One region of the Streptomyces sp. NPDC002104 genome, then DNA from elsewhere that is predicted to be linked to it. Evidence: riboswitches for the same ligand, from Rfam matches in the RefSeq annotation. Region 1 holds a riboswitch; the other holds the start of a gene.
The links. A riboswitch is a leader RNA that binds a small molecule or an ion and turns the genes downstream of it on or off. The one in region 1 is predicted to bind ZMP and ZTP.
Positions count from the first base shown of each region.

Region 2: it holds a riboswitch for ZMP and ZTP, as region 1 does, so the genes downstream of both, ACWCP2_RS14675 (serine hydroxymethyltransferase) here and ACWCP2_RS26470 (bifunctional 5,10-methylenetetrahydrofolate dehydrogenase/5,10-methenyltetrahydrofolate cyclohydrolase) in region 1, are expected to answer to the same signal.

Region 1 is NZ_JBSFDF010000036.1:28,113-32,287, reverse strand. Features, by position in the region: gene ACWCP2_RS26480 (RNA polymerase sigma factor) at 1-1,034, opposite strand, end outside; gene ACWCP2_RS26475 (class I SAM-dependent methyltransferase) at 1,248-2,009, opposite strand; ZMP/ZTP riboswitch at 2,100-2,199, shown strand; gene ACWCP2_RS26470 (bifunctional 5,10-methylenetetrahydrofolate dehydrogenase/5,10-methenyltetrahydrofolate cyclohydrolase) at 2,228-3,109, shown strand; gene ACWCP2_RS26465 (peptide MFS transporter) at 3,246-4,175, shown strand, end outside.
Region 2 is NZ_JBSFDF010000013.1:139,978-144,152, reverse strand. Features, by position in the region: gene ACWCP2_RS14685 (glutathionylspermidine synthase family protein) at 1-1,073, shown strand, start outside; gene rocD (ornithine--oxo-acid transaminase) at 1,096-2,301, opposite strand; ZMP/ZTP riboswitch at 2,411-2,501, shown strand; gene ACWCP2_RS14675 (serine hydroxymethyltransferase) at 2,537-3,817, shown strand; gene trpS (tryptophan--tRNA ligase) at 4,030-4,175, shown strand, end outside.

The DNA.
Region 1 (4,175 bases):
CACCAGGTCGCGTACGTGGAGAACTTGAAGCCCTTGGTGTAGTCGAACTTCTCCACGGCGCGGATCAGACCGACGTTGCCCTCCTGGATCAGGTCCAGGAAGAGCATGCCGCGGCCGGTGTAGCGCTTGGCGAGGGAGACCACGAGACGGAGGTTGGCCTCCAGCAGGTGGTTCTTGGCCCGGCGGCCGTCCTCGACGAGGATCTCCAGCTCGCGCTTGAACGCGGGCTTGTGGTCCTCCTCCTCTTCGAGCTTGTACTCGGAGAAGAGGCCGGCCTCGATGCGCTTGGCGAGCTCCACCTCCTGCTCGGCGTTGAGCAGCGGCACCTTGCCGATGAGCTTGAGGTAGTCCTTGACGGGGTCGGCGGTGGCACCGGCGACCATGACGGTCTGGGCCGGGGCGTCGTCCTCGTCGTCGTCGGACAGGACGAAGCCGGCGCTGCCGCCCGTCTTGGGCGTCTCCTTCTCGTCGCCCTCGTCCAGGTCCTCGGCCGCCCAGTCCTCGCCCTCGGCGACGGCGGCCTCGGCCTCGTCGCCGTCCTTGGCGGTCTTCTTCGTGGCGGCCGTCTTCTTCACGGCGGTCTTCTTGACGGCGGTCTTCTTGACCGTCCGCTTCTTGGGCGCGGCGGCGGCCTCGGCCGCCACCTCCTCCTCGGTCCCGGAGGCCGACGGGTCGGATATCGCCGCGGCGGGGGTGGTGGCAGCCGTTTTGCGCGCACCGATCAGGCGCGGCGGTGCGGCGGCCTTCTTGGCGACGCGCGCCGGAGCGGCGGCCGCCTTGCGCGCCTTCTTGGCGGGAGCCTTCGTGGCGGGGGCGGCGCTGACGTGCAGCGCGACGCCCTCCTCGTCCAGGACCTGGTTCAGGCTGCGCAGGACCCGCTTCCACTGGTCCACCGGGATGCGGCCGGCCTCGAAGGCCTGGCGCACGTCATCACCGTTGATGTGACCCTGCTCGCGGCCGCGCTCGACGAGCGCGACCAGGGCCTCTGATTCGGCGATTTCCGTGGGGAACGTACGGGACGGGCTGAGCGACACAAGGAGCCTCTCGTTGCGAACAGATAAGGGGTGGCGGGACATCATCGCGCGAACTCGGGAAACAGACCCGAGGGGGGTCTGTATTCCGGGCCGCACGAGGACACCTGTCGGTTCATCGCATGCCCGAGTAGATTCGTTACGCGCTGAATTGAGTGACCTGCGCCACGCTGCGACCGGGGGGCCGGTCGCGGGTGGTCGCGTCCGCCCGTTTTGTCAGCCCGTTTTGCGGGCTTCGATGAGAAAACGGGCGGTGTGTGCGACGAACGGGCCTTCGTGCGCGATCTGTTCGTGCAGCTCGCGCAACCGGTCCCGATGCTGCCCGACCGTGAAGCCCGGCACCATCCAGATCACCTTCCTCAGAAAGTAGATCACGGCTCCGATGTCGTGGAACTCCGTCCGAAGCCGCTCCGAGCGCAGATCGACCACCTCCAGCCCCGCCTTCGTGGCCCCGGCGACCGCGTCGTCGGGGTGCCGGGCCCGCCGGACCTCCTCCGGCTGCGGGCCCAGGAAGTACTCCACGAGCTCGAAGACGCTCGCCGGCCCGACCTGCTGGGAGAAGTACGTGCCGCCCGGCTTCAGCACCCGCGCGATCTCCTCCCACCAGATCGTCACCGGATGCCGGCTGGAGACGAACTCGAAGGCCTCGTCGCCGAACGGCAGCGGCGGCTCGTCGGAGTCCGCGACCACCACGGTGCCCATCGGGTGAAGGAGTTTTGTCGCCTTGTCGACGTTCGGTGGCCACGATTCGGTGGCCACCGTCAGCGGGGGCAGCGGCCCGGCTCCGGCGAGCACCTCCCCGCCGCCGGTCTGGATGTCCAGGGCGGAGCCGACCTGCGCCAGGTGCCGGGCCAGGAGGCGCTGGTAGCCCCAGGAGGGACGCTGCTCGGTGGCGCGGCCGTCGAGCCAGGAGAAGTCCCAGCCGTCCACGGAGACGGATTCCGCTTCCGCGACGAGATGGTCGAAAGTGCGCGTCATGTCTCGATCGTCCCAGGTCCGGCCCCGGTCATCCACCGCATTGCCGGGACGGGGGCCACGCCGGACCTCCCGGGGGGTCGCCTACACTGGGCGGCGGGCCGTGACTGGCGTTCGGGTGGATCACCACCGGGGAGCGGCCCGGCGTACTCCCGCATCCGTACGCCGACTGCCGCGCGCCTGGGCGAACCGCGATCCCGTAGCGACGCCCAGGAGCCCCCATGACCACTCAGACGACTGCCCAGACCGCCACGCTGATGGACGGCACCGCGCTCGCCCGCCGCATCTCGGAGCGGACCGCCGAGTACGCCGCGAAGATCACCGAGCGCACCGGTACCGCGCCCTGTCTGGCGACCGTGCTCGTCGGGGAGGACCCCGCGTCCGTCACCTACGTCCGCATGAAGCAGAACCGCTGTGCCAAGGCCGGGATCACCTCCCGCCACGTGGAGCTGCCCGCCGCGACGACCACCGAGGAGCTCGTCGCCACCCTGACCGCGCTCTCCGAGGACCCGGAGATCAGCGGCATCCTGCTCCAGCACCCCGTCCCGCACCACATCGACGAGCGCGCCGCCTTCGAGGCCATCGCCCCGGGCAAGGACGTCGACGGGGTCACCATGCACTCCTTCGCCGCCATGGGCTTCGGACTGCCGGGCTTCGTCTCCTGCACCCCCGGCGGCATCATGCGCCTGCTGGAGGCCTACGACGTGGACCTGACCGGCAAGCACGCCGTGGTCGTCGGCCGCAGCGCGATCCTGGGCAAGCCCGCCGGGATGCTGCTCCTGGAGCAGAACGCCACCGTCACCTACTGCCACTCCCGCACCGTGGACCTGCCGTCCATCGTCCGCCAGGCGGACGTGCTGGTCGCCGCCGTGGGCAAGGCCGAGTTCATCCGCGGCGAGGACATCAAGCCGGGCGCCGTGGTCCTGGACGCCGGCTACAACGAGGGCAACGTCGGCGACGTCCACTTCGAGTCGGCCGCCGCCCGTGCCTCCCTGATCACCCCGGTCCCGGGCGGCGTCGGCCCGATGACCATCGCGGTGCTCCTGGAGCAGACCGTGCAGGCCGCCGCCGCGCAGGCCGGTCTGGCCCTCGCGGACCTCTGACCCGGGCCCCGCTCCCTCCGTCGCGACGAACGCCCCGGGCCCTTCGGTCCGGGGCGCTCCGTTTCCCGCGGTAACGGGCCGAAAGGCCGATCCCGGTCCGGCGCGACGGGGCTCCACTGAATATGTGAAGCCTTCGATGGATATGCAGAAGCCCCCGGCGTCGGACGCGGCACCGGGCGCGGCGGCGGCGGTGGGTCGCAAGCGCCACCCGCGCGGGCTCGCCACCCTCGTCCTCGCCGAACTGTGGGAGCGATTCAGCCTCTACGGCATGGTCGCCATCCTCGTGCACTTCCTCGCGGCCTCCCGCGGCCACGGGGGCATGGGACTCCACGAGGGCACCGCGGAGGCCGTGGAAGGCGTCTACATGGCCATGATCTCGCTGCTGGCGCTGCCCGGCGGCTGGATCGCCGACCGGTTCCTCGGCGCCCGCCGGGCCGTCCTGTGGGGCGGTGTGGTCATCATGGCCGGCCACGTCCTTATGGCCGTCCCGAACCCGGTCTTCGTCTGGCCCGGCCTGGTCCTCATCGTCATCGGCACCGGCCTGCTCAAGCCGAACATCTCCGCGCTGGTCGGCCGGCTGTACGCGGCCGACGACGACCAGCGGCGCGACGCCGGATACTCGATCTTCTACATGGGCATCAACCTCGGCGCCGTCATCGCCCCGCTCGTCGTCGGCTACCTCGGCGAGGAGGTCAACTGGCACCTCGGCTTCGGCGCCGCCGCCGTCGGCATGGCCCTCGGCCTGGTCCAGTACGTCCTCGGCGGCCGCCGCCTGTCGCAGCAGCTGCGCACGGAGCCCGTGGTCCGGCTCACCGCCGCCGAGCGGGCCAAGGTGGGCAAGTCCTCCGCGTACGGCCTGGTCTTCACCGCCGTACTGATCACCCTGCTGGCCGCCTCGCACGCGCTGAGCATCGACAACATCACCTTCGTACTGACGATCGTCGCGGTGGTGGTCCCGGCGGGCGTGCTGCTCTCGATGTACCGCAGCCCCAAGATCGATCGGGTCGAGAAGACCCGGCTGCGGGCCTACGTCTGGCTCTTCCTGGCCGCCACGCTGTTCTGGCTG
Region 2 (4,175 bases), on a different contig from region 1:
GCGCGTACTACTCCTTCACCCTCCCCGAGGTCGAGGCGCTGGAGAACGTGGTCGAGGAGCTGCACGCCATGTGCCTGGCGGCGGCGCAGCACATCGTCGACCACGACCGCTTCGCCGACCTCGGCATCACCGATCCGAAGCTCGCCGCGCTGATCGCCGAGTCCTGGCGGCGCCGCGCCGAACAGCCCTCGCTCTACGGCCGCTTCGACCTGCGCTACGACGGCACGGGCAGCCCCGCCAAGCTGCTGGAGTACAACGCGGACACCCCCACCTCCCTCGTGGAGGCGGCCAGCCCGCAGTGGTTCTGGATGGAGGAACGGTTCCCCGGCGCCGACCAGTGGAACTCCCTCCACGAGCGGCTCGTCGACGCCTGGCGCCGCCAGGCGGAGCTGCTGCCGCCCGGCCCGGTGCACTTCGCGCACTCCGAGACCGACGAGCTCGGTGAGGACCTGATGACGGTCGCCTACCTCCAGGAGACCGCCGAGCAGGCCGGCATCGAGACGCGGGAGCTGTCGGTGGAACGGATCGGCTGGGACTCCCTGTCCGGCCGGTTCGTGGACGAGAAGCTCGGCTTCATCCGCGCGATCTTCAAGCTCTATCCGTGGGAGTGGCTGGCCACCGACGAGTTCGCCCCGCAGGTCCTGGGCACGTACGACCACGGCGGCGGCTCCGGCACCACCGCCTGGATCGAGCCGCTGTGGAAGATGCTGCTCTCCAACAAGGCGCTGCTGGCGGTCCTGTGGGAGCTCTTCCCGGAGCACCCGAACCTGCTGCCCGCCTACCTGGACGGCCCGCGCGAACTCGCCACGACCACCGGCTACGCGGCGAAGCCGCTGCTGGGCCGCGAGGGCGCGGGCGTCACCCTGCACCCGGTCGGCGGCGAGCCGTTCGCCCCGGAGGAGGACGAGACGTACGTCTTCCAGGGCCTCGCCCCGCTGCCCGACTTCGACGGCAACCGGGTGGTGCTCGGCGCGTGGGTCGTCGAGGACGAGTCGGCGGGGCTGGGCATCCGCGAATCGGCGGGGCCGGTCACGGACGAGTACGCCCGCTTCCTGCCCCACGTCATCCTCTAGGGGGTGTCCGCGGACCTGCCGGTCAGGCGCCGAGGACCGACCTGAGCTGGTCCAGCCCCCAGTCCAGGTCCTCCTTGGAGATGACCAGCGGCGGTGCGATCCGGATGGTCGACCCGTGGGTGTCCTTGACGAGCACCCCGAGTCCCATCAGCTTCTCGGAGATCTCCCGGCCGGTGCCGCGCGCCGGGTCGATGTCGACGCCCGCCCACAGCCCGCGGCCCCGTACGGCGGTCACCGCACCGCCGCCGACCAGCAGGTTCAGCTCCCGGTGCAGGTGGTCGCCGAGCTCGGTGGCGCGCTGCTGGTACTCGCCGGTCCTCAGCATCGCGATGACCTCCAGGGCCACCGCGCAGGCCAGCGGGTTGCCGCCGAAGGTGGAGCCGTGCTCGCCCGGCCTGAACACGCCGAGCACGTCGCGGTCGGCCACCACCGCCGAGACGGGCACGACCCCGCCGCCCAGCGCCTTGCCGAGGATGTACACGTCGGGGACGACCCCCTCGTGCTCGCACGCGAAGGTCTTCCCGGTGCGGCCCAGGCCCGACTGGATCTCGTCGGCCATGAACAGGACGTTCCGCTCGCGCGTCAGTTCCCGTACGCCCTGCAGGTATCCGGCGGGCGGCACGAGCACGCCGGCCTCGCCCTGGATCGGCTCCAGGAGCACGGCGACGGTGTTGGAGGTGACCGCGTGGGCGAGCGCGGTGAGGTCCCCGTACGGGACGATCTCGAAGCCGGGGGTGTACGGGCCGAAGTGGTCGCGGGCCTCGTGGTCGGTGGAGAACGACACGATGGTCGTGGTCCGGCCGTGGAAGTTGTCGGCCGCCACCACGATCTTCGCGTGCCCGTCCGGGACGCCCTTGACCTCGTACCCCCACTTGCGGGCGGTCTTGACCGCCGTCTCCACGGCCTCGGCGCCCGTGTTCATGGGCAGGACGGCCTCCTTGCCGCACAGCGCCGAGAGCTCCGTACAGAAGTCCGCGAAGCGGTCGTGGTGGAAGGCTCGCGAGGTCAGGGTGACCCGCTCCAGCTGGGCGCGGGCGGCGTCGAGCAGCCGGCGGTTGCCGTGGCCGAAGTTCAGGGCGGAGTAGCCGGCGAGCATGTCGAGGTAGCGGCGGCCCTCCACGTCGGTCATCCACGCGCCCTCGGCGGTGGCGACGACGACGGGCAGGGGGTGGTAGTTGTGCGCGCTGTGCGCGTCGGCGGAGCGGATGGCATCAGCAGTTGTCGACACGGGGTCTCCGATCGTCCGTCAGGCCGGTGACGAGGGTGGCGTCACCCTCCATCCTCGCTCGAATACCGGACGGAGAAACCTTTCTCGTGGCGCGCCCGCTAAGGTGTCGGACACGCACGGCGACTGGCGCACGGAGATCCAACTCCGGGGGAGCCGTGCGCGCACGACCGCATACAGGGCCGCTCGCCTGGGCCTCGCGGGGACGAGAACCGACATCGACCCCGGAGGAACCGCCATGAGCGCGAACCACCACCCGTACCGCCACCCCGCCCTGCTCGCCACCGACCCCGAGCTGGCGTCCTTCGTCGCCGCCGAGGAAACCCTCCAGGCGCAGACCCTGCGCCTCATCCCGAGCGAGAACTACGTGTCCTCGGCCGTGCTGGAGGCCTCCGGCACGGTGCTGCAGAACAAGTACAGCGAGGGCTACCCGGGCCGCCGCTACTACGAGGGCCAGCAGAACATCGACCGCATCGAGGCGCTGGCCGTGGAGCGGGCGAAGGGCCTCTTCGGCGTCGACCACGCCAACGTGCAGCCGTACTCCGGCTCCCCGGCGAACCTGGCCGTGTACCTGGCCTTCGCCGAGCCAGGCGACACGGTCATGGGCATGGCGCTGCCGATGGGCGGGCACCTGACGCACGGCTGGGGGGTCTCGGCGACGGGCTCCTGGTTCCGGGGCGTGCAGTACGGGGTCCGGGCGGAGAACGGCCTCATCGACTACGACGCGGTGCGGGACCTCGCGCTCGCGGAGCGGCCCAAGCTGATCTTCTGCGGTGGTACGGCGCTCCCGCGCACGATCGACTTCGAGGCCTTCGCCTCGATCGCGAAGGAGGCGGGCTCGGTGCTCGTCGCCGACGTGGCGCACATCGCCGGCCTGATCGCGGGCGGGGCGCACCCCTCCCCGGCGGGTCACGTCGACGTGATCTCGACGACCACCCACAAGACCCTGCGCGGGCCGCGCGGCGCGATGCTGATGTGCCGCGAGGAGCACGCGAAGGCCATCGACAAGGCGGTCTTCCCCGGCCTCCAGGGCGGCCCGCACAACCAGACGACGGCCGGTATCGCGGTGGCGCTGCACGAGGCGGCGCAGCCCTCGTTCGTGTCGTACGCGCACGCGGTCGTGGCCAACGCGAAGGCGCTGGCCGCGGCTCTGCTGGAGCGGGGCTTCGACCTGGTCTCGGGCGGTACGGACAACCACCTGATCCTGATCGACCTCACGGGGAAGTCGGTGTCCGGGAAGATCGCGGCGAAGGCGCTGGACCGGGCGGGGATCGTCGTGAACTACAACACGGTGCCGTTCGACCCGCGCAAGCCGTTCGACCCGTCGGGGATCCGGATCGGCACGCCGTCGCTGACGTCGCGGGGCCTGGGCGTCGAGCACATGCCGGTGGTCGCCGACTGGATCTCGGACGCGGTGTCCGCGGCCGCCCTCGGCGATGAGGCGGCCCTCGGCAAGATCCGCTCCGCGGTGGCCGACCTGATGGCCGCCTTCCCGGCCCCGGGCCTCCCGGTCGCCTGACCCCCTCCGGGGCGAGGGGCCGCCCCCTGCGGGGCGGGCGGGTGCGGCCCCGGTCCCGGACCCCGGTGGAAAGCGGTCGCTCGGCCGAGGCAAGATCCGGACGGGGCGCTACCGGTCGGTACCGGGCGGGGGAGGGGCGGGGGCGGCGCGACCCGCCGGGTTCCGGCCAGTGGCGGGGCCGAGCCCGGTGCCGCACCTGAGAGAATGGGGCCATGGCTTCTGATCGTCCTCGCGCGCTCTCCGGCATCCAGCCCACCTCCGGTTCGTTCCACCTCGGGAACTATCTCGGAGCCATCCGGCAGTACGTCGCCCTCCAGGAGACGCACGACGCCTTCTACATGGTCGTCGACCTGCACGC